Regions from separate parts of the Bradyrhizobium sp. th-b2 genome, predicted to be linked through region 3. Evidence: predicted binding sites of a transcription regulator. Region 3 holds the regulator's gene; each other region holds the start of a gene.
What was found. Region 3 encodes LexA, which represses DNA repair genes until DNA is damaged. Its sites were predicted from a motif close to TGTTCNNNNTGTGTTCNG; they were not measured.
Positions count from the first base shown of each region.

Region 1 (6,001 bases), on a different contig from region 3:
GTCACCGTCCGCGTGAACTACAAGTGGGGTGGCCCGGTCGTTCCGCGCTACTGATCGCACGCAGCGGATCTGATCCAGACGAAAGGCCGGCGTTGCGCCGGCCTTTTTGTTTGCGCGATCGAACGGCCGAACGCCCCGGTCCATAGCATCGGAGACCGGAGCCAGCCTCGCGCCGGCTCTCCTATTGGTACGTGCGCACCTCGCGCGCTCGTTTTCCGTGCATTGTGGTTTCCCGGTTACACAACCTCCGCGATTTCTGTGTAGAAACTTTTGCTCGTCACGCAACATTCCCGTGACGCTCCCTCCAATGTTTGGAGGGACAAGAAAATGGGCAAGAAAACGGGACTCGGACTTTGAAAATCAGGAATGTTTTGCTGGCATCGGCCGGCATGCTCGCACTGAGCACTTTTGCACCTGCGATGGCCGCCGACATGGCTGCACGCGCCCCCTACGTGAAGGCTCCGCCGCCGGCCGCGATCTACAACTGGACCGGCTTCTACATCGGCGGCTTCGGTGGCTATGCCAGCGAGGATTCCGGCAATCCGAAGATGGAAGGCGGCTTCGGTGGCGGCACCATCGGCTACAACTGGCAGGCCAGCAACATCGTGTACGGCCTTGAGGCCGACGGCGCCTGGGCTGACGTCAATGCCTCCGCCACCGGCTTTGGCATCACCGCGACGAGCAAGATCGACGCGCTCGGCACCGTGCGCGGCCGCCTCGGCTTCGCGGTCGACAAGGTGCTGTTCTACGGCACCGGTGGCTATGCCTGGATCGACAACAAGATTATCCTTAGCGGCTTCGGCCTGACTACCTCGCAGAGCAACTTCCACTCCGGCTGGACCGTCGGCGCTGGCATCGAAGCCTTCATCGCGCCGCAGTGGTCGATCAAGGGCGAGTACCTGTATCGCAGCCTGAGCAGCGAAAACTACTTCGGCGTGCCCTCCGGCGACCTCAACCTGCACAGCGTCCAGTTCGGCGTGAACTATCACTTCGGCGGCCCGATCGTCGCCAAGTACTGAGCCAGGGACTGGTCGTTTCGCTACGACCTCACACGGAAGGCCGGCGCCTAACGCCGGCCTTTTTCGTTGCCGGAACCAGCCCTGCTGACGGCTGCTGCCATCGGGCAAACTATCCGTTGATGGAGACGACTCAGCACTGGAAATCTGCCGCCGTTCTTCCTACGTTCCAGTCTTCTCACCCATCGGCGCAAGGTCCCGGCAGCACCGGCGATGCGCGCCCAAAAGGCGCCCGATCATGCGCCCGGAATTGTCGCAATGGATGAAGTGCTCAAGGCGAAGCGCCAACAGAACGCCGGCTCCTCATCGCGCGCCATCACGATCCGCGGCGCGCGCGAACACAATCTGAAGAACATCGACGTCGAGATTCCGCGCGACAGACTGGTGGTGTTCACCGGCCTGTCCGGCTCCGGCAAGTCGTCGCTCGCATTCGACACCATCTATGCCGAAGGCCAGCGACGCTACGTCGAGTCGCTGTCGGCCTATGCGCGGCAATTCCTTGAGATGATGCAGAAGCCCGACGTCGACCAGATCGACGGCCTGTCTCCTGCGATCTCGATCGAGCAGAAGACCACGTCGAAGAACCCGCGCTCCACGGTCGGCACCGTCACCGAGATCTACGACTACATGCGCCTGTTGTGGGCGCGCGTCGGCGTGCCCTATTCGCCAGCCACGGGGCTGCCGATCGAAAGCCAGATCGTCTCGCAGATGGTCGACCGCGTGCTGGCGCTGCCGGAAGGCACCCGCCTCTATCTGCTGGCGCCGGTCGTGCGCGGCCGCAAGGGCGAGTACAGGAAGGAGCTCGCCGAGTACCTCAAGAAGGGTTTTCAGCGCGTCAAGATCGACGGCACCTTCTACGAGCTGTCGGAGGCGCCGGCGCTCGACAAGAAATTCCCGCACGATATCGACGTCGTGGTCGACCGCATCGTGGTGCGCCCCGACCTTTCGCAGCGCCTCGCGGAGAGCTTCGAGACAGCACTGAAGCTCGCCGAGGGCCTCGCCGTGATCGAATATGCCGACGCGCCGGCGGCCGCGCAGGACGAGAAGAAAGAGGACAGGAAGAAGACCGCAAAGATCCACGACAAGAGCGGCCCCGAACGCATCCTGTTCTCGGAAAAATTCGCCTGTCCGGTTTCGGGCTTCACGATCCCCGAGATCGAACCCAGACTCTTTTCCTTCAACAACCCCTATGGCGCGTGTCCTGCCTGCGGCGGCCTTGGCGTCGAGCAGCATATCGACGAGGACCTCGTCATCCCCGACAAGGAGCTGACCTTGCGCAAGGGCGCGATCGCGCCCTGGGCGAAATCCTCCTCGCCCTATTACATCCAGACCCTGACCGCGCTCGGCAAGCACTACAAGTTCACGCTCGACACCAAGTGGAAGGACCTGCCCAAGAAGGTGCAGGCCGCGCTGCTGCATGGCTCCGGCGACGACGAGATCAAGTTCTCCTATGAGGACGGCGTCCGCTCCTACGACACCAAGAAGCCGTTCGAGGGCGTCATCACCAACATCAACCGCCGCTACCGCGAGACCGAGAGCGAGTGGGCGCGCGAGGAGCTTGGCAAATATTTCTCCGACGTGCCCTGCGCCGGCTGCAACGGCTATCGGCTGAAGCCCGAGGCGCTGTGCGTCAAGATCGGCGGCAAGCATATCGGCGAGATCTCGGAGCTCTCGGTCAGGCGCGCCGGCGAATGGTTCGAGACGGTGCCGGCGGCACTGAACGCGCAGCAGAACGAAATCGCCGCGCGTATTCTCAAGGAGATCCGCGAGCGCCTGACCTTCCTGCTCGACGTCGGCCTGAATTACCTGACGCTGTCGCGCTCCTCCGGCACGCTGTCGGGCGGCGAGAGCCAGCGCATCCGCCTGGCGTCGCAGATCGGTTCGGGGCTGACAGGCGTGCTCTATGTGCTGGACGAACCCTCGATCGGCCTGCACCAGCGCGACAATGCCCGGCTGCTCGACACGTTGAAGCGGCTCCGCGACCTCGGCAACACCGTGATCGTGGTCGAGCATGACGAGGACGCCATTCGGCTTGCCGACTACGTGCTCGACATCGGCCCCGGCGCCGGCATGCATGGCGGCCACATCGTGGCCGAAGGCACGCCCGACCAGATCATGCGCAACCCGAAATCGCTGACGGGCAAATATCTGACCGGCGAGCTGTCGGTTGCGATCCCGGACCGGCGGCCGCCGAACCACCGCCGCACCATCAAGGTGATCAACGCCCGCGGCAACAATCTGAAGAACGTCTCGGCCGAAATCCCGCTCGGCCTGTTCACCTGCGTCACCGGCGTCTCCGGCGGCGGCAAGTCGACATTGCTGATCGATACGCTGTACCGCGCGATCGCCCGCAAGCTGAACAACGCCAGCGAAGGCGCCGCACCGCACGACCGCATCGAGGGCCTCGAGCACATCGACAAGATCATCGACATCGACCAGTCGCCGATCGGCCGCACGCCGCGTTCGAACCCCGCGACCTATACCGGCGCCTTCACGCCGATCCGCGAATGGTTCGCCGGCCTGCCGGAGGCGAAGGCGCGCGGCTACGAGCCCGGGCGCTTCTCCTTCAACGTCAAGGGCGGCCGCTGCGAAGCCTGCCAGGGCGACGGCGTCATCAAGATCGAGATGCACTTCCTGCCCGACGTCTACGTCACCTGCGACACCTGCAAGGGCAAGCGCTACAACCGCGAGACGCTGGAGGTGCTGTTCAAGGGCAAGAGCATCGCCGACGTGCTCGACATGACGGTCGAGGAAGCCGCCGAATTCTTCAAGGCGGTGCCGCGGGTGCGCGAGACCTTCCAGACCCTGCACCGCGTCGGCCTCGACTACATCCATGTCGGCCAGCAGGCCACCACGCTCTCAGGCGGCGAAGCCCAGCGCGTCAAACTGGCGAAGGAGCTGTCAAAGCGCGCCACCGGCCGCACGCTCTACATCCTGGACGAGCCGACGACGGGCCTGCACTTCCACGACGTGGCAAAACTGCTCGAGGTGCTGCACGAGCTGGTCGCCCAAGGCAACACGGTGGTGGTGATCGAGCACAATCTCGAGGTCATCAAGACCGCCGACTGGGTGATCGACCTCGGCCCCGAAGGCGGCGACGGCGGCGGCGAGATCGTCGCCTGGGGCCCGCCCGAGGACATCGTCAAGGCGCCGCGCAGCTACACCGGCAAATTCCTGGCGCCGGTGCTGAAGAAGGCCAACAGCAAGCCGAGGAAGAGCAGCGCGAGCGAGGCGGCGGAGTAGATTGGGATCCCTGATGTCCCAAGGCGTCAAAACACTTCTGGCTTGGTCTTATGGGTGTTGACTGGTTCCGAAGGCAATCTTGGTCGCAAGAAGATCAGACCGAATTTTGGCACCGCTTGCGCAAAGCGCGAGAACAAAATCGGCCGCAGTATGTCTTTATCCAAGGCTTCACGCTATTGGAGACAGGTCCTCAATACTACGCCAGCGCGATAAAGCATTTCGACTACGTGATCGATCGTTACTCAGATTCGATCAGATTCGTACAAGCGCTCTCCGCAAAAGCCGACTGTCTTGCCGCGTCGGGGGACATTGAGGGCGCCCTCGCGTACTATGAACGCGCGATCCAGACGATGCGCATCAAGCCAAATAATCAGACATGGGCATGGCTTGATTTTGTGTGGATCGTCGCGACAAACGAACTCTCGAACTACTACGAGACGGCCCTCGCGATACTTGATGAGTTCGGAAGTCAACCACCATTGTTTCCAGTTACTGCGTTCCGCTTCTACGGCAGCCGCGCCCTCATTCAGAGTGCTTGCGGACTGACCGACTCGGCCAGGAACGCCGCACGCACGGCTCTTGCTGCCGCGGACAAAGAGGTATCCGGACTGCGGTATCATCCGAAGCTCGGCGTCATAGGGTCAAGTTACCGCGACATCAGGGAACGACTTGCCGCGATCGTATAGCAAGCAAGTAGCCCGGATGAGCGAAGCGATATCCGGGGACCTGCTGTCAACGATGACAGCTGATCCCGCATGTCGCTTCGCTCATGCGGGCTACGACGTTCGGACAACCTCAGCTTCTCGCTACACCGCCCAGTAATTCGGGTGCGTGTAGCGGTCGCCCCAGTCGAACGCGTCGCCGTCCAACTCGGACGGCCCTGTGCGCAGGTCCTCCAGCGTCACCTCGGCCTCGAAGGCCTGCCGCTCGGGATCAAATCGCAGCGCGGTCCATCTGACGGGAAAGTGGTGGTGGGTACTCAGCACGCCGCCGGTCTTGATCACGGCGTAGGCCACTGTTCCGCTCACCTTGTCGAGCATCAGCCGCTCGATCGATCCGAGCTTCGTGCCGTCGCGTCCGAACACGCAGACATGCTCGACGCGGTCGCTGGGCACCAAGGTATGATGCATGGCATCCTCCCTGTCTTCCCTTGTTCGGCCGAGATTATAGCATTGGCGCTCACCGGGCGTGCAGAGATCGTGTCTACCGCGGTGCGGCAAACCCGCCCTGTATCGCGTGTGGCATCAAGGAGCGTTGCGCCGGTGTTCCCACATCCGTCATGGCCGGGCATAGCCGTCCGAAGGACGGCGTCGCTTCCGCTCGCCTACGTCCCGGCCATCCACGTCTTACTTGCTGCAGAAGCCAAGACGTGGATGCCCGGGACAAGCCCGGGCATGACGCGTGTTGGGTGAATTGGCCAAACGGCTGGCACCGAATTCGCAGCGCTATCGGTACATTACTCCGCCAGCACCGCCCTACTCCGTCCTTCTGAGAAACGCCCCAAACGCCCTTGGCCCGTCGCCGACCTTGATCTCGCCCACGACCTTCAGCTCGGCGGCATCGATCACGCTGAGCGTGTTGCTCTCCCAGTTCGCGACCACGATCCGCTTGCCGTCCGCCGTCGCCTCGATGCCTTCGGGGTAATCGCCGACATTGATCCGCTTCAACGGCTGCAAGGTCGCGAGGTCGAACACGCTGACCTTGCCGTCATACTGGTCGGTGACGAAACCGCGGCCCTGCGC
Region 1 covers NZ_AUGA01000029.1:46,268-52,268, forward strand. The annotation lists gene K359_RS0130205 (outer membrane protein) at 1-54, shown strand, start outside; gene K359_RS0130210 (outer membrane protein) at 360-1,019, shown strand; gene uvrA (excinuclease ABC subunit UvrA) at 1,275-4,259, shown strand; gene K359_RS0130220 (tol-pal system YbgF family protein) at 4,310-4,945, shown strand; gene K359_RS0130225 (PRC-barrel domain-containing protein) at 5,066-5,389, opposite strand; gene K359_RS0130230 (cytochrome D1 domain-containing protein) at 5,735-6,001, opposite strand, start outside.
Region 1: uvrA (excinuclease ABC subunit UvrA) is a predicted target of LexA. The motif match lies at 1,171-1,188, and genes of this name have one in related genera.

Region 2 (6,001 bases), on a different contig from region 3:
GTCGGAGGCGCGCGTAAAATGCGTGCCCAGCACCATGATGATGGGCGTCGGCTGCGGGAACTCGTAGTGCATTTCGAATCCGACGCGAAGCTTCATTCGAAATGCATCCCTCTTTGTACCACCGACATGGCTACGAAGAGGTCGAATACAAGGCACGATCTGCCTCATCGGACAAATACCCGCATCGCGCGAGAAAATGATGGCTATTTGCTGCGATAGCGCGCAGGAACGGAGGCGCTTGCCGAACTGGCGCGGCTTGCCGGCGCGAGTCGAACCCGACGAATGTTCGAGTCGGATGGTTGAAAGCCTCCTCCGCGCGTTCGACACAGTTTCGGAACGCGCTCACCGAAAGACCTTGATGCAAAATCTCTCGCCTCGTCACGTCAAGACTGAAGAGTCCGTCCGCCTCGGCGTGATTTCGGGCTGGTATTCCACAAAAGTCAGCGGAACATTCGTGACGGGCCCGCATGACACCGAAGCCGATTGCCTGCGCAAAATCGCCGAGATCGATCCGCCACCGCCGCCGCCGAAGAAGAAGAGATAACCCCTGCGCGACCAAATTGGCCGCACTGGCAAACGGGCCGCCCAGGACGCATATCGGCAAGATGGCCAAACAAAGCCGCGTTCGCCTCCTTGAGGTTACCGTGATTGCGCAGAACGAGCCAACGCGCTGGAAATGGCATATTTCCGAAGGCGGCCTGGAGCTCGTGCACGGCTACGCGACGTCCCGCGAAACAGCGCAAAGAGACGGCGATAGCGTACTGTTTACAATGCTATCTGCCTCCCAGACGCCCTGAGCGGGTCGCTTTCGTCGAACGGAGAAGCGAGTGCCGAAGCTCGGCGAAGCGACGCACAGGCGCAGCCCGGCCCGCCCAGGCAATCAGGGATGAATCAACCCGCGGCGGGGCCTGACCTGGAGCCGCATGCAACGAACCACGTTCGGGAACGGCCTTACTCGCCGTTCCCGTTCGCGCCGTTTTCCTCCTCCGGAATATGCTCGACCGAGACGACGTGCTCGTCCTCCGCGGTGTCGAACACGATCACACCCTGGGTCGAGCGGCCGGCGACGCGGATGTCGGCCACCGGGCAGCGGATCAGCTGGCCCTTGTCGGTGACCAGCATGATCTGGTCGGCGTCCTCGACCGGGAACGACGCCACCAAATTGCCGTTGCGGTTGTTGACGCTCATCGCGACGATGCCTTTGCCGCCGCGGCCGGTGGTACGGTACTCGTAGGACGAGGTCCGCTTGCCGAAGCCGTTGACGGAGACCGTGAGCACCACCTGCTCGGCCGCCGACAGCTCGGCATAGCGCTCCTGCGACAGCTGGATCGCGTCGTTCGCCGTCTCCTCACCTTCCGCCTCGACCGGCTCCTCGGCCGCGGTCTCGCCGGCCACCGCACGGCGCATCTTCAGATACGCCGAGCGCTCGTCGGAAGTGGTTTCGACATGGCGCAGGATCGCGAGCGAGATCAGCTTGTCGGCCTCGGCCAGCGCAATGCCGCGCACGCCCATCGAGGTGCGGCCGGTGAAGACGCGCACATCGGTGACCGGGAAACGGATGCACTGCCCGCCGGCGGCGGTCAGCAGCACGTCGTCACGCTCGGTGCAGATCTGCACGTCGACGATTGCCTCGCCCTCCCCGAGCTTCATGGCGATGATGCCGGAGCGGCGGACGTCGACGAAGTCGGACAGCTTGTTGCGGCGAACGGTGCCGCTGGTGGTCGCGAACATCACGTCCAGATTGCCCCAGGAGGATTCATCCTCCGGCAGCGGCATGATCGTGGTGATACGCTCGCCCTGCTCCAGCGGCAGGATGTTGATCAGCGCCTTGCCGCGCGCATTCGGCGCTGCCATCGGCAGCCGCCAGACCTTCTCCTTGTAGACCTGGCCACGCGAGGAGAAGAACAGCACCGGCGTGTGGGTGGACGCCACGAACAGGCGCGAGACGAAATCCTCGTCGCGGGTCTGCATGCCGGCGCGGCCCTTGCCGCCGCGGCGCTGCGCCCGGTAGGTCGACAGCGGCACGCGCTTGACGTAGCCCGCGTGCGACACCGTCACGACCATGTCCTCGCGCTGGATCAGGTCCTCGTCCTCGACCTCGTCTTCCTGCTCGACGATCACGGTCTTGCGCGGGGTTGCGAACTGCTGCTTCACCTCGGCCAGTTCGGTCTTGATGATCGCCTGAACGCGGGCGCGCGACCGCAGGATGTCGAGATAGTCGGCGATCTCGGCTGCGAGCTTGTCGAGCTCTTCGGAGATCTCGTCCCGCCCCAGCGCGGTCAGTCGCTGCAGCCGCAGGTCGAGGATCGCCCTCGCCTGCTCCATCGACAACCGGAGCGTGCCGTCGTCGTTGATGCGATGCCGGGGATCGTCGATCAGCGTGATCATCGCTTCGACATCGCGCGCCGGCCAGTCGCGCGACATCAGGGCCTCGCGCGCGGTGTTCGGATCGGGCGAGGTTCTGATGACGCGGATCATTTCATCGATATTGGCGACCGCGATCGCAAGGCCGACCAGGATGTGGGCGCGGTCGCGCGCCTTGCCGAGCAGGAATTTGGTCCGCCGGGTCACTACCTGCTCGCGGAACGCGACGAAGATGGTGAGCAGGTCCTTCAGATTCATCGTCTGCGGACGACCGGAATCCAGCGCCAGCATGTTGGCGGGGAAATTCGACTGCAGCGGCGTGAACCGATAGAGCTGGTTGAGCACCACATCGGGCACCGCTTCGCGCTTCAGCTCGATGACGACGCGATAGCCGTCGCGGTCGGACTCGTCGCGCAGATCGCCAATGCCCTCGATCTTCTTCTCTTTCACCAGGTCGGCGATCCGCTCGACCATCGTCGCCTTGTTCACCTGATAGGGAATTTCGGTGATGATGATCGCTTCACGATCCTTGCGGATGGTGTCGATCGCCACCTTGCCGCGCATCACGATCGAGCCGCGGCCGAGGTGATAGGCCGAGCGGATGCCCTGGCGTCCCAGGATGACGCCACCGGTTGGGAAATCCGGTCCGGGAATGATGTTGATGAGCTCGTCGATCGAAAGCGCCGGGTTGTCGATCAGCGCCACACAGGCGTCGACGACCTCGCCGAGATTGTGCGGCGGGATGTTGGTCGCCATGCCGACTGCGATGCCGCCGGCGCCGTTGACCAGAAGGTTCGGGAACCGGGCCGGCAGAACTGACGGCTCCCGCTCGGAATTGTCGTAGTTCGGCTGGAAATCGACGGTGTCCATGTCGATGTCGGCGAGAACGGCGAGCGCCGCCTTCGTCAGCCGGGCCTCGGTATATCGATAGGCCGCAGGCGGATCGCCGTCGACCGAGCCGAAATTGCCCTGCCCGTCGATCAGCGGCACGCGCAGCGAGAAGTCCTGCGCCATCCGGACCATCGCATCGTAAATCGACTGGTCGCCGTGCGGATGATACTTACCGATCACGTCGCCGACGACGCGCGCCGATTTCACGTACTTCTTGTCCGGTGTGTGTCCCTGCTCATGCATCGAGTAGAGAATGCGCCGGTGCACCGGCTTCAGCCCGTCGCGCGCATCGGGCAGCGCACGCGACACGATCACGCTCATCGCGTAATCGAGGTAGGACTTCTTCATCTCGTCGAGAATGGAAACGGGACGAATATCTGAGGGCACCGGCGGCTCGCCGGGCTTGTCGTCTTCGGGTTCGGACAAAGGGGAAATCCGGTCAGTTCTGTTGGGGAATCATATAGCGTATCGAGGGCCTGATAACCACCCTTACGCGGCTCCGGCAAGCCGTTTTTCCCTTCGTTTTTTCATGCACTTACCGGCGACATTGCAGGTTCCTGGCGGGCCTGCTCTGCGTAGCAAAATGCGAGCTCGCGAAGACCAGGCGGAACCGGCTTCGCAATGCCCTTTTTCGCTCAGTTACTGGCCGAAGATCACGGCATGCATGATCCGCCCGGGCATGAAGGTGAACAGCCCGGCAATGACCAGCGCGCCGAAGAAAATGCCGATCATCGTGAACTTGTGGCGGCGGACATTGTGGCTTCGCGCGGCCGTCACGCCGAGCACCAGCATCGCCAGCGAGAAGATCGACAGCAGGTGGATCGGGCTCCATGGGCCCAGCAGCCGGATCTGGTGGATCCAGAACGAGCTCCCTGCGACGATCAGCATCAGGATCACCCAGATCCAGCCGAGCGTCCGGTGCGGCAGCGTGCCCTTCGGTGCGGCGAGCTGAATCGAGCCGAGCACGAAGGCGGCCATCGCCGCGAAGGCATGGAACGGGATCGCAGGCGCAGCGTCGAGCAATGGCGCGAGGCTCATGATGGCGGCCCTCGGGTGATGCGCGCGGCCAGGCATCGCTCGCCGCAGGCCGATGTAAATATCATTCACATAAGCCTGTGTCAAAGCACGGGGAACCCGCAAAGGCATCTTCCGATAATCACGTAATATCAGATTGATACGAGATTATCCTCATAGTCCACACAAAGGACTTCCCTCGCACGTCGTACCGCCGCCCCGGGAAATGATCTTCACGAGGGCGACGCCTGACAGAATGTGGGAGGCGCGATCTCGTCAGAACGGGATGTCGTCGTCCATATCGCTGTTGCGGCCGCCTGCGGCGACTGCACGGCGCGGCGCCGAGCTGACCGGTCCGGCCGAGCCGAAATCGCTGCCGCCATCATCGGAGAAGCTGCCGCCTCCGCCGCTGCGCCCGTCGAGCATCGTCAGGTTGGAGTTGAAGCCCTGCAGCACGACCTCGGTCGAGTACTTCTCGACGCCGCTCTGGTCGGTCCATTTGCGGGTCTGCAACTGACCCTCGATGTACACCTTGGCGCCCTTCTTCAGATACTGCTCGGCGACCTTGCAGAGACCTTCGTTGAAGATCACGACGCGGTGCCACTCGGTCTTTTCCTTGCGCTCGCCGGTGCCCTTGTCGCGCCAGGTTTCCGAGGTGGCGATCGACAGATTTGCGATCGGACGGCCATCCTGCGTCCGCCGGATTTCCGGATCCTTGCCGAGGTTTCCAACCAGGATCACCTTGTTCACGCTTCCCGCCATCGCATCATCTCCACTCAAAAACCGGGCGCCGGACATCGGCCGCCACTCTCAACCTTCGCCACTTACATTGCAGGCGTCGTGGATGACCCTATACGCCGGCGCCGGCCCGACGCCTTTGCCGTCGCGCGGTTATCCACGATTATTGAGATCGAGATATAGCATCGCCGCCGTCACCGTTCCAGTTTTGTTCGCCACAACCTGCCGTAGCAGCCGGCGACGGCGTTGGCGTGGCCGCCGGTCACGGGATCAGCGGTTGCCCCGCAGTGATCACTCAGAAAACTTGCAACAAAATCAGCACCTTGCGTGGTCGGCACTTCTTCCGCGAGTGTTGCATTTGGGAGACGGCGTTTCCGGTTGAATCAGCGTATAGATTCCAACCATGGCGCGGGCGCTCGCGTCTGAGATCGTGCTTCGGGACCAGTTGGAAGCCGATTTGGGAAGCTGGGGATTGATGATGAAGAAGTTTTTGCTCGCGACCGTTGCTCTGATTGCGTTCGCCGCGCCGGCGGCGGCGGCCGATCTGGCTGCCCGCCCCTATACCAAGGCGCCGCCGATGATCGCCGCCGTCTATGACTGGAGCGGCTTCTATATCGGCGCCAACGGCGGTTGGGGTTCGAGCCACAATTGCTGGGATCAGCTCCCGGGCGGCACTTTCATCGGATCGGATGGTTGCCACGATGCGACGGGCGGCGTCGCCGGTGGTCAGATCGGCTATCGCTGGCAGGCGGGCACCTGGGTGTTCGGCCTCGAAGCGCAGGGCGACTGGGCTGACCTGAAGGGCAGCAACGGCAGCGCGATCTTCCCGGGCCTGTTCACCAACCAGAGCAAGATCGACGCGTTCGGCCTGTTCACCGGCCAGATCGGTTACGCCGTCAACAACGTGCTGCTCTACGCCAAGGGCGGTGCAGCGCTGACCGACAACCGCTTCAGCACCTACTTCACGCCGACCGGCGCGCTCGGCGGCCGCGCC
Region 2 covers NZ_AUGA01000029.1:40,093-46,093, forward strand. The annotation lists gene K359_RS0130180 (transglutaminase family protein) at 1-96, opposite strand, end outside; gene K359_RS0130185 (hypothetical protein) at 359-544, shown strand; gene gyrA (DNA gyrase subunit A) at 952-3,681, opposite strand; gene K359_RS0130195 (DUF2306 domain-containing protein) at 3,895-4,293, opposite strand; gene K359_RS0130200 (single-stranded DNA-binding protein) at 4,546-5,031, opposite strand; gene K359_RS0130205 (outer membrane protein) at 5,486-6,001, shown strand, end outside.
Region 2: K359_RS0130200 (single-stranded DNA-binding protein) is a predicted target of LexA. The motif match lies at 5,206-5,223, and genes of this name have one in related genera.

Region 3 (6,001 bases):
TGCTTGGCTGAGAGAACGGACTTCATGACGCTTTCTCCTTATGCCGCAATACTATATTTACGGCTTGGGTACGTCAAGTATAATATCGCCAGCGGTGAGGTCACAGCATCCGGTAGCTTCTCGTCCCGGCAGGGATCGCAAGCGGAATGGCGGAGCAGGGCACGACGCCGGGCGGCAGACGCGGCTACGCGGGGACGTGGCCGCCGCGTGCGGCTGCGCCGGCCGGCGGCTATGTCCCGATGCGCGCCAGCATCTGGCGGCCCTTCGTCGAGACATTGCGGCAATGGGCGCGCGCGGAGGCGGGCGCCGGCCGGCTGTTGCCGTGGGTGCCGGTGGCGTTCGGCACCGGCATCGCGCTCTATTTCGCGGCCGAGCACGAGCCGGTGCTGTCGGTCGCGGCCGCCGTCGCAATTGCGCTCTGCCTGCTGGCGCTGCTGCTGCGGCGGCGGAGCGTGTTTCCCGCCATCGTGATGCTGGCTGCGGTCGCGGCGGGCTTTGCGACAGCGACGTGGAAGACGGCGCGGATCGCCCATGGCGTGCTGGCGCGGCCGATGTTCTCGGTGGCGCTGACCGGCTTCGTCGAGACGCGCGATATCCGCGAGAAGACCGATCGCTTCGTGCTGCGCGTGGTCTCGATGGAGAGCCCGCGCGACATGACGAAGCTCGAGCGCGTCAGGCTTTCGGTGAAGAAGGGCACCGCGCCCGATGTCGGCAGCTTCGTCGAATTGAAGGCACGGCTGATGCCGCCGCTCGGGCCGCAGCGTCCGGGCTCCTATGATTTCGGCCGCGACCTATATTTCCAGGGCATCGGCGCCTCCGGCTTCGTGATGGGCGCAGTCAAGACCAGGGAACCGTCGGCGGCCGGCGGCTTGGCGCTGCGCTATGCCGCCTTCATGCAAGGCCTGCGCGACGCCATCGATGCGCGCATCCGCACCACGCTCGACGGCGACCAGCGCGCGATCGCGACCGCGCTGCTGACCGGCCGGCGCGACGCGATCTCGACGCCGGTCAATGATGCGATGTTCATCTCGGGGCTCGGCCACGTGCTGTCGATCTCCGGCTACCACATGGCCGTGGTCGCGGGCGTGGTGTTCTTCGCGGTGCGCGCGCTGCTCGCGCTGTTCCCAATGCTCACGGCGGCACATCCGATCAAGAAATGGGCGGCCGCGGCCGCGCTCGTCGCCGCGGCGTTCTATCTTCTGCTGTCGGGAGCCGAGGTCGCGACGCAGCGATCGTTCCTCATGACGGCGGTGGTGCTGATCGCGGTGATGGTCGACCGCCGCGCGATCACCTTTCGCACCCTGGCGGTGGCGGCGCTGATCGTGCTCGTGATCGCGCCGGAGGCGCTGGTGCATCCGAGCTTCCAGATGTCGTTTGCCGCAACGCTCGGGCTGGTGGCGCTGGTGCAGATCGGGCTGCCGAACCTGTTGGCCTCGCCCGACCATTCGGCGACCGCGCGGGTCGCGCTGTGGGGAGGGCGCGAGCTCACGATGCTGATGCTGGCCTCGCTGGTGGCGGGGCTGGCGACGACCCCCTACGCCGCGTTCCATTTCCATCGCGTGACGCCTTACGGGCTGCTCGCCAACCTCGCGGCGATGCCGGTGGTGTCGGCGATCGTGATGCCGGCGGGCCTGCTCGGCCTCCTCGCCATGCCGTTCGGCTTTGATGGCGTGTTCTGGGCGATCATGGGCTTTGGCATCGACTGGATGATTTTGGTGACGCAATGGGTCGCCGCGCTGCCTGGCGCGGTGGGGCGGATGGCGGCGTTCGGCATCGGGCCGCTGATCGTCGCAAGCGCGGGCATCATCCTGCTCGGACTGCTGCGCACGCCGCTGCGCTGGTCCGGCGCGGTGCTGCTGGTAGTGGCCACAGTCTGGGCGGTGAGGGTGCCGCTGCCTGACGTCCTGATTTCCGCCGACGGCCGGAACGTCGCGGTACGCGGCGGCGACGGGCGGCTGCATCTGATGCATAGCGCGAAGGATGCCTTCCTGGTCAAGGAATGGCTGGCGGCGGATGCCGATGCGCGGACCGCCGCCGATGCGTCGCTCGGCGAGGGCGTCTCCTGCGATCCGGGCGGCTGCGCGACCCAGGGTCCGGGCGGTGCCTTCGTCGCACTGGCGATGCGGCCGGAGGCGCTGGCCGACGATTGCGAGCGGGCGGCGCTGATCGTCACCGCGCGGCCGGCGCCGCAGGGCTGCGCGGCCTCGGTGATCGATGCCGAGCGGCTGCGGCGCCACGGTGCGCTGGTGCTACGGCGAAACAGGGACGGCTACGCCATCGATGCGGTGAAGCCCGGCGGGATCGACCGGCCGTGGTCGCCGGCGGTTCCCGGTGACGGCGAGAGCGAGACGGTCCTCCGTACACCCGCCGCCGCGCCGCGGCCCGCAGTCGATGCGACACCGGCCGAGACCGACCTGCAGGGGGATGATTAGCCGTTGCCGGGCGAGGTGCCGGTCGGCAGCTCGAACAGGCCGAGATGGTACTCGTCGGAATCGGGGCCGGCGTCGGGCTTCTTGACGAGGGTGAAGACGGCCTCGGGAAACTGCTCCCAGACCTTGAGATCATCGGCCGTCACTGTCAGCCAGCCGAACCGGAACAAGTAGCGGCCCGGCTCGGTGACGCGTCCAGCCTTTTGCCATGTGACCTTGTCGACCACTGCGCAGGTTTCCGTGAGTGCACGTCTTCCGTACGCGATGATGCGCCAAGGCGCTCGCCGATGCAAATCTCCTCATGCGCCCCGGAAGCGGAAATCCGGGGTCGCTCGAAATCGCTTAAGGTCATCCGCCGCCGAATGGCTCATTCCGCGGCGACGATGCGCTCAACCCAAAAACAGCGACGCGAATGCGGAGGGGCGCCGCTCCACAACCTTCGGCTTGTGCTCGACCTGCGGATGCAGTGCCGGCAACTGCAGCACGCTGACGCGCTGTCCCTCGACGAGCTGGGTTACCAGAACATGGCTGCCGTCGGGGAATTCGACCGCATCATGATGGCGATCGGGCACGTCGGGCTCGACTTCGTTGAACACGCCGACGCGGAAATTCATCGTCTTGGTCCAGATCCAGCGGCTGTCGTAGCGAACGTTCTCGGCGAAAGCGAGCTCGGTGCCCGGCAGCATGCAGACCGCGACAGTGGGATCGTTCTCCGAAGCAAAGCCGCGGGTCGACGTGCCGCGGAAAGTCGTGGTGATCAGCGTCTCTCCGACAATGGCGGGGCGCGATGCCACGGCGTGCAGACTATAGTCACACATCGGATGGCTCCTCTTTTCGAGGTAGCGACCCGTGCCTCTCCCTGAGGCGCAGGCCTCTACCAGAGTGGACGATAGCAAACGAGTGTCTGCTCGTTTCTGGGCGATTGTACGACTGGCCGTCGAACGCCTCAATCACAAACGCGCTACACTGCGCGAGAGGTATCGGGGCGCATCCAAGCTGGTCCGCACGCTGCGCTATCTTCCAAGGAACGATCCGATCTGTTGCTCGTTCCTGGATCGGGACGACTTTTTCTTCAAATCGTCATCCCGCTCCATATGTCTGTTCGAGCATGGTCTTTTCGGAAAACCGCTTCGCACTTTTCCGGATCATGCTCCGCCGCCGTCAGTATTTGCGATACAGCCCGATCAGCTTGCCCTGGATGCGGACCCGGTTCGGCGGCAGGATGCGCACTTCATAGGCAGTGTTGGCCGGCTCGAGCGCGATCGATGCACCGCGGCGGCGGAAGCGCTTCAGGGTGGCTTCCTCCTCGTCGATCAGCGCCACCACGATGTCGCCGGTGTTGGCGACGTCGTTGCGCTGGATCAGCGCCATATCGCCGTCGAGGATGCCGGCGTCGACCATCGAGTCGCCGCGTACCTCAAGCGCATAATGCTCGCCGGAGCCGAGCATGTCGGGCGGCACGCTGATGGTGTGGCTGCGGGTCTGCAGCGCCTCGATCGGCGTACCGGCCGCGATCCGGCCCATCACCGGGACGGCGACCGGACGGTTGCCGTCGTCCTCGGCGATCGGCGGCGTGCTGCTGCGCTTGCCGAGGGTGCCCTCGATGACGCTTGGCGTGAAGCCACGGCGGCCGTTGCCGCCGCCGGCCGACAGCTCGGGCAGCTTGATGACCTCGATGGCGCGGGCGCGGTTGGGCAGGCGGCGGATGAAGCCGCGCTCCTCCAGCGCAGTGATCAGGCGGTGGATACCGGACTTCGAGCGCAGGTCGAGCGCATCCTTCATCTCGTCGAAGGAGGGCGGCACGCCGGCCTCTTTCAGACGTTCATTGATGAAACGCAGAAGTTCGTACTGTTTGCGCGTGAGCATCTCGAGTATTCCCCCGGTTGGTAGCGTCGTTCGATTCCGAGACTCTTCAGTTGGGGCCTTCAGACGGGGCCTGATCTCGGGAGCGCAATGCTCCCTGGCGGCTTCCCGATTGTAGACACCAGCACTCGAAACAAATCATGAACGGACACTATATGTTCGATATGTGTTCCGCAACCACTTAATTTCCGGTGAACGCATCAGGACGGCGCGCAATCGGCTAGCCCGCGAAAACCTCACTCAGGCAGCATCAGGATCTCGCATTCACTGCCCTTGGCGGCGGCGGGGGCGAACGGCGGACGCACCAGAAGTGCCCGTGCCGCAGCGAGATTCCCGAGCAGCGAAGAATCCTGCTGCATCACCGGAGTCGCGATCGGCGCGCCGTCCTCGCGCTCCTCGAGACGCGCGCGCAGATAGTCCTCGCGCTGGTCGTTGGCGGCGAGGTCGCGGCCGAGCAGGGCGGTCGTGCGGACATGATGGATCGTGTTCCGGCCGCTCAAAGCCCGAATCAACGGCACCAGAAACAGGAAGGCGCAGACATAGGACGATACCGGATTGCCGGGCAGGCCGATCACCCGCATGGCCCCGAGCCGGCCGTGCATCATCGGCTTGCCGGGCCGCATCGCGATCCGCCAGAACGCCATCGCGACGCCCTCGGCCTCCAGCGACTGCTTGACCAGATCGTGGTCGCCGACCGAGGCGCCGCCGGTGGTGATCAGGATGTCGGCGCCGGTCTCGCGCGCCCGGCGGATGCCGGCGGTGGTCGCTGCCACCGTGTCGGCGGCAACCCCGAGATCGACGGTCTCGGCGCCTTCGGCGCGCGCCAGTGCCCGCAGCGCATAGCCGTTGGAATAGACGATCTGGCCAGGGCCGGGCCTTGAGCCCGGCATCACCAGCTCGTCGCCGGTGGCGAGCACCGCGACCTTCGGGCGGCGGCGCACCGCGAGTTCCGGATAGTTCATGGCGGCCGCCAGCGAAAGCGCGCGGTCGGAGAGGCGGCTGCCACGGTTCAGCAGCAGGTCGCCCTCACGGAAGTCGACGCCGGCCGGGCGGATGTGCCGTCCTGGGCTCGCAGCCTCCGTGATCGAGATGTGGTCGCCGTCGAGCCGGGTGTCTTCCTGGATGATGACGGCGTCGGCGCCATGGGGGATGACGCCGCCGGTGAAGATCCGCACCGCTTCGCCGGCACTGAGCGTCCGCTCGAACGGCCGGCCGGCGGCGACTTCGCCGATCACCTTGAGACGGGCCTCGAGATGAGCCGCATCGGCGGCGCGCACCGCGTAGCCGTCCATGGCCGACATCGGCTCCGGCGGCTGGGTGCGGCGCGCCGCGAGGTCGTGCGCCAGCGTGCGGTGGTAGGCGGCATCGAGCGCGACCATCTCCTCCGGCAGCGGTTCGGCGCCGGCAAGAACGGCGGACAGGGCATCGGCAACCGGCATCAGGGCCACGCGCAAAACTCCTCAAGGCAAATGGTCAAATACCAAGTGCGGTCAGCGCCCTTGCCACGTCATCCGTCGATGTCACGTGGATGGCTTGAAGGCCGCGCGCCCGCGCACCTTCGATATTGGCAGCCAGATCGTCGAAGAACAGGATCCGCGACGCCGGCACGCCGATCGCTTCTATCACATGATCGTAGGCCGCGGCGTCGGGTTTCCGAAGGCCGATGTTCGAGGACAGGAACACGGTCCGGAAGTGGCTGAGCAACTCGG
Region 3 covers NZ_AUGA01000015.1:102,790-108,790, forward strand. The annotation lists gene K359_RS0119270 (IS1595 family transposase) at 1-26, opposite strand, end outside; gene K359_RS0119275 (ComEC/Rec2 family competence protein) at 147-2,432, shown strand; gene K359_RS0119280 (hypothetical protein) at 2,429-2,656, opposite strand; gene K359_RS0119285 (hypothetical protein) at 2,819-3,247, opposite strand; gene lexA (transcriptional repressor LexA) at 3,591-4,295, opposite strand; gene glp (gephyrin-like molybdotransferase Glp) at 4,529-5,740, opposite strand; gene K359_RS0119300 (HAD family phosphatase) at 5,766-6,001, opposite strand, start outside.

Region 4 (6,001 bases), on a different contig from region 3:
CCGCCTTCGCCGAGCTTCGGCGGACAAGTCGTCGCTTCAGCGCAAAATTGCTTTGCAATTTTGTCGCGAGCTTCTCGCAATGGAGGTGGTGCAAAGCGTCACAGCCTCTCGAGATGAGAGGCGATACATTCAGGCGCGCGACGTCAGTGCGCTGCGCCCTACTTCTGCTTGGGCAGCAGGCCCTTCAGCTTTTCCATGTCCTTGACGTTCATCTTCATGCCGCCGGGCATGACGATGTCACCGGGCTTCTGGTCGGCCTTGCAGGCGCCAAGCCATTTCGCCTCGATGGTCATCGTGGTGTCGCGGGTGCCGGCCGCGCCGCCCTCGGAATGCGAGGTGCTCTTGACCATGTAGGCGGAATTGAAGTCGCCGACGATCTCGGCGTGGCTCTGCACCGTCATGCCGGCGACGCTGCAGACGGAATCGCTGACATAGCCGGTCGCGGTCTTCTGGATATCCTGCTTGGAGCAGACTTCCTTGGCCATCGGCGATGCCGCCGCGCTCATTTCCTTGTCGGTGGTCTCGTCGGTGCAGTGCTGCATGGTGATTTCCGGCATCGGCCCGCCGGTACGCAGCATTTTCATCTCCCACAGCCCGGCCTTGCGGGTCGGCAGGTCGACGGCACTTGCGGCGCCGGCGGACAAGACAAGGCAAACAGCCGAACCAAGCAAGGCAAGCTGTCGGGTCATGCGGTGAGCTCCCGGCTGAACGATCGGAGAATGGAGCGGCGCGCTCAGTAGAGCGTGCGCACCGGCCTCTGAGCCGCGCCGTAGGGCACCCAGCGGCACGCAAAGGAGAGATAGCCGCCCGGATAGCGCTGCACCGCAAGGAACTTCACCACCTTGCCGTAGGAGGCGCAGTGATCGACAGCGAGCTGCCGGGCGTCGCTCTGGACCGCCAGCGTATAGGCGATAATACCGCCGGTATCATTGCCCTTGAACGGCGGCACCGGCTGCATCCAATCGGCTCGCGCCGGTACGACGGCCAGCATCCCGCAAACGGCAACCAGGCACGCGGCCAATTTCCTTCGCATCGCAGACTCCATTTCGCTTGAAGCAACATAGAGTGCGCCGGCCACCGTGAAAAGAACGAGCCGGTCGCTAGAAGTGGACTTCTCCGCAGGTGTTGCCGCGCTGCACTTGACCTTGCCGGGGCTTCGCGGCACCGTCCGCGCATCGGATCATCGGGTGGATTCCCATGCGCAACCTGTTCAACTCCCGCACTAAACTCGGCCAAAAGCTTGGCCTCGGCGCCGCACTCGTGGTCGGCCTGCTGGCGTTCGGGGGTACGGCCGAGGCCGCCAATCCGTTCGAGCTGAATTTCTGGCTGTCCGGCCCGCGCTATGACGGCAATGTGGCGCCCTGCGAGAGGGCGCTGAGGGTCATCAGCGAGCAATTCCAGGAAAAGGAAGCCACTTTCTGGAATTCGCCGCTCGTGATCACCGGCTTCAACCGGATCCACGAAACCGCCTTCCGCCCCTGGCAGGCCGACAATATTCCGCGTCGCTATTGCTCGGGCGACGTGATGTTGAGCGACGGCAAGGTGCGCGGCGTACACTATTCGATCATCGAGGACGGCGGTTTTGCCGGTGTCAGCGACTCACTCAGCCTCAGCCCAGGCGTCGAATGGTGCGTGACCGGGCTCGACCGCAACTGGGCCTACAACCCGTCCTGCAAGGCCGCCCGGCCCTAATCTCCGACCAGATTGCTGACAGCAGAAGCCGCCGCCATTCAGACGGCGGCTTTTGTTCTTGAAATGTTCCGGTGGCCTGTTAGGCTCCGGGCGGTCGAGTGAGGGGAGCGTTTGATGCCGCGGTTGGTCACAATTTCCCGATTTCTGATTTCGATTGCCTTTGTTCTATGCGGTGCGGTGGGGGCATCGGCCCAGGATCGCCGCCAGAATGCGCCGGGCGAGTTCGATTTCTACGTATTGTCGCTGTCGTGGTCGCCTTCGTTCTGCGAGGCGGCGAGCGAGCGCGGCAACAATGGCCGTGGCGCGCAGGCCCAGTGCAGCGGACGGCCGTATTCCTTCGTGGTCCACGGCCTATGGCCGCAATATGAGCGGGGCTTTCCGGAATACTGCCAGCGGCCCTCGCCGCGGCTCGCCCGCAACATCATGACCTCGATGCTCGACCTGATGCCGGCGCCCGGGCTGATCTACAACGAGTGGGACAAGCACGGCACCTGCTCCGGCCTCGGCGAGCGGGCCTATTTCGAAGCCATCCGCAAGGCCCGCGCTGCGGTGAAGATCCCCGAGGAATTCCTGCAATTGTCGGAGCCGAAGACGATCGCGCCCGACGAGCTGGAGGCGGCGTTCATCAAGGTCAATCCGGGACTCAGCAGCTCGGCGATCGCGGTGACCTGCGACAGCAGGCGGCTCAGCGAGGTGCGGATCTGCCTGAGCAAGGACCTGCAATTCCGTTCCTGCGAGGAAACCGACCGCCGTGCCTGTCGCCGTGATCAGGTGCTGATGCCGCCGGTTCGCGGCGGCTAGAGCGTTTTTGAGCGAAAACCTGTCCCAGACTTGATCCGGGATGGGCACCGCTTCGCGTGAAGACAACCCGTCAAAACAGGAAGCTGGAGCTCCGGTTCTGATTTCAGTCAGAACCGAAAATGCTCCAGCCCATTGCTTCGCGCCATTGCGAGGAGCAATCCATGACTTTCTCATGGTGAGACGGATTGCTTCCGTCTTCGCTTTCCGGACTTCGGCGGACAAAGTCGCTCCCCCCGCAATGACGTGGTAATTGCTATCCCATGAACTACCGTCACGCCTTTCACGCCGGCAGCTTTGCCGATGTCATCAAGCACATCGTGCTGGTACGCATGCTGACCTATCTGCAGGAAAAGCAGGCGCCGTTCCGCGTCATCGACACCCATGCCGGCGCCGGACTCTATGACCTGACATCGAGCGAAGCGCAGCGCAGCGGCGAATGGCTCACCGGCATCGCGCGGCTGATGCAGGCGCGACTCTCCGACAAGGCGCTGCCGCTGATCGCGCCGTATCTCGACATCGTCAGGGCATTCAATTCGAGAGGTGAACTGAAATCCTATCCCGGTTCGCCGTTGATCGCGCGTGCGCTGCTGCGGCCCCAAGACCGCCTCACCGCCTGCGAGATCGAACCGACGGCGCGCAAGCAACTGATCGATGCGTTGCGGCGTGATGCGCAGGCGCGCGTCGTCGATCTCGATGGTTGGACGGCGCTGCCCGCATTCGTGCCGCCGAACGAGCGGCGCGGTCTGGTGCTGATCGATCCACCGTTCGAGGCAAAGGATGAGTTCGAACGACTGGCCCGTGCTTTCACTGAAGCGTTCGCGAAATGGCCGACCGGCGCGTATCTTTTGTGGTACCCCGTAAAATCCCGGAGGGCCACCGACGAGCTCGCGCACAGCGTTGCCGCAGCGGCAGCAACAAGCCAGCCTGCCGGCAAATGCTTGCGTTTGGAATTCAGTGTGGCACCGCAAGAAACCGACGGCGGCCTCGTATCCACCGGCCTTTTGATGGTGAATCCGCCGTGGACGTTGGCAGGTGAGCTGAAGATCATCCTGCCCGAACTCGAGAAGCCGCTCGGTCAAGGCGGCGCTGGCCGCTTCAGACTCGAGACGCTCAAGGCTTAATCCGCAGCACCCACTGAAAAGTTCGAATTGATCGTAGGCAACGCGCGCGGAACCGTATTATGCTCATCCTGTTACGACTGGCTTTACGTTCCGCTTCCGCGAATGGTTGCGGCGGAGTGACAAGGCCGAAATAAATCCAGGCAGACCGGCGGCGTGACACCGGCCTGTTCAGGTGGCCAAGCTTCCGACAAGCGAATGTCGGTCAACCGCTACGCGGCGTGCGCGTAGCGGTGGAGCAATACGGGGGAGGAGTTTTCCCGATGGCCATGACTGGGACAGTCAAGTTCTTCAACGGAGAGCGTGGCTACGGCTTCATCAAACCTGACGATGGCGGCCGCGATGTGTTCGTTCACATCACAGCTGTCGAGCGTGCAGGATTGAAGGACCTGACTGAAGGACAGCGCATTACGTTCGAGGTTGAACCAGACAAGAAGGGCAAGGGCCCGAAGGCGGTCAACCTGGTGGTTTCATGAGGAGCGCTCGCGGCGCGCGGCTCGTGATGAACGCCAAATGAAGCGTTGCGTGTGATTTGACTGCCGGGCGCGGGGCTCGCGCTCGCTGCGTGACCACCTGCATGATGCGGACGCGACTGGCGGTGCCCGCATAGCCGACACGTGCGGCGCGATTGGCTTCGCGAACGCCGTGGCGTGCGTGCTGCTGCGCATGATGTCCACGTCATCAGCACAAAGAAAAACCCGACCGCGCGAGGCGCGGCCGGGAGTTGATATCTGACGTTTTCTTGTTCTCAGAAGTGATAGTTGATGCCGGCGCGAACCAGGCTGAAGCTGTAGCCGTTCGACGCGCCGCCGGTAATCGTGAAGTTGCTGCTGGCGAGATCGATGTAGAGATACTCGATCTTGGCGCTCCAGTTCGGGGCAAAGCCCATTTCGGCGCCGGCGCCGACGGTGAAGCCCGCATTGGTATGCGTCTCCGAAATGCCGAAGGTTTCGCCGCGCAGCTCGCCGAAGGCGAGACCGCCGGTTGCGTAGAACAGCACGTTGTTGACCGCATAGCCGGCGCGGCCGCGCACCGTGCCGAACCACGGATTGGAGAACTTCCAGGGCGCGAACCGATCGTCCGCTGCGGAGCCCTGGATATCGGCTTCGATACCGAACACCCAGGGGGTGCCGTTCTGGAAATTGTAGCCGGCCTGCACGCCGCCGGCGAAGCCGGACGGCTTGGTCGGGTTGTTCTCGACCGAACCCCAGCCATAGCCGATGTTGCCGCCGAGGTAAGGGCCGGCCCAGCTATAGGCGTTGAGCGGCTGATGGACGGTATAGGGCGATCCGTAGTTGAGGTCGGCCGACGCCGCCGAGGTCGTCCAGCCTGCGACGATCAGTGCCAGCGCACGCGCAACCAACCGGGTCATTATACTCTCCACCACGCAACTGCCGCAGCCCGCCGGCCAAGGCCAGCGTGGTTACGGAATTCCACTTTTTTCGCTAAGGTTTATCGAGAGTTTTAAGTTAAAGGGCTGTTAAGCCCGGTTACCGGCCCGCTCATCAATCTTAACAATGTGTTACCCACCCACCCGGGTCGACCCGCGGGGTCGGTAACCTCCTGCAATCGGGCTTGTTTTTCTGGCGCCGCCAACGCTGGCGAGCGGTCGCCCAAGCGCTTAATTTACGGCCCATGGTTCACGATTCTCCCGAACGTCCGACGCCGGCCCCGAAGCCACGGCGCGGTTCAAAGTCCGACCTGCCACAGGACGATCCGACGCTCGACACGAGCGACGTCGATCCCGAAACCTCCGCAGCCGAGGAGGAGGATGAGGCGCGTCTGCCGGACGCTTCGGACGACGCCACCGAGGCGGTTGCCGAGGGCACGCTCTCGGTCGGGCACGCCGCGATCGAGAACGCGGTTCGCCTCGCCCCGACCTCGCCCGGCGTCTACCGCATGCTCAACGCCGCCAACGACGTGCTCTATGTCGGCAAGGCGAAGAACGTCAAAAAGCGGCTGTCGTCCTATGCGCGGGCCAACGCGCCGCTGCCGGCGCGCATCCTGCGCATGATCGCCCCGACCACGCATGTCGAGATCGTCTCGACCACGACCGAGACCGAAGCACTGCTGCTCGAAGCCAATCTGATCAAGCAGCTTCGCCCGCGCTTCAATGTGCAGCTGCGCGACGACAAGTCGTTTCCCTATATCCTGATATCAGGCGATCACTGGGCGCCGCAGATCCTCAAGCATCGCGGCGCGCAGTCGCGGCCCGGACGCTATTTCGGCCCGTTCGCCAACGCGGGCGCGGTCAACCGCACCATCACCGCGCTGCAGCGCGCCTTCCTGATCCGCTCCTGCACCGACGGCTTCTTCGAAAGCCGCACCAGGCCCTGCCTGCTCTATCAGATCAAGCGTTGCGCCGGCCCCTGCACGCGCGAGATCGATTT
Region 4 covers NZ_AUGA01000023.1:30,260-36,260, reverse strand. The annotation lists gene K359_RS61560 (hypothetical protein) at 1-205, shown strand, start outside; gene K359_RS0126085 (DUF3617 family protein) at 159-689, opposite strand; gene K359_RS0126080 (hypothetical protein) at 734-1,033, opposite strand; gene K359_RS0126075 (hypothetical protein) at 1,198-1,692, shown strand; gene K359_RS0126070 (ribonuclease T2) at 1,807-2,493, shown strand; gene K359_RS0126065 (23S rRNA (adenine(2030)-N(6))-methyltransferase RlmJ) at 2,754-3,614, shown strand; gene K359_RS0126060 (cold-shock protein) at 3,875-4,087, shown strand; gene K359_RS0126055 (outer membrane protein) at 4,360-4,983, opposite strand; gene uvrC (excinuclease ABC subunit UvrC) at 5,247-6,001, shown strand, end outside.
Region 4: K359_RS0126070 (ribonuclease T2) is a predicted target of LexA. The motif match lies at 1,746-1,763, and genes of this name have one in related genera.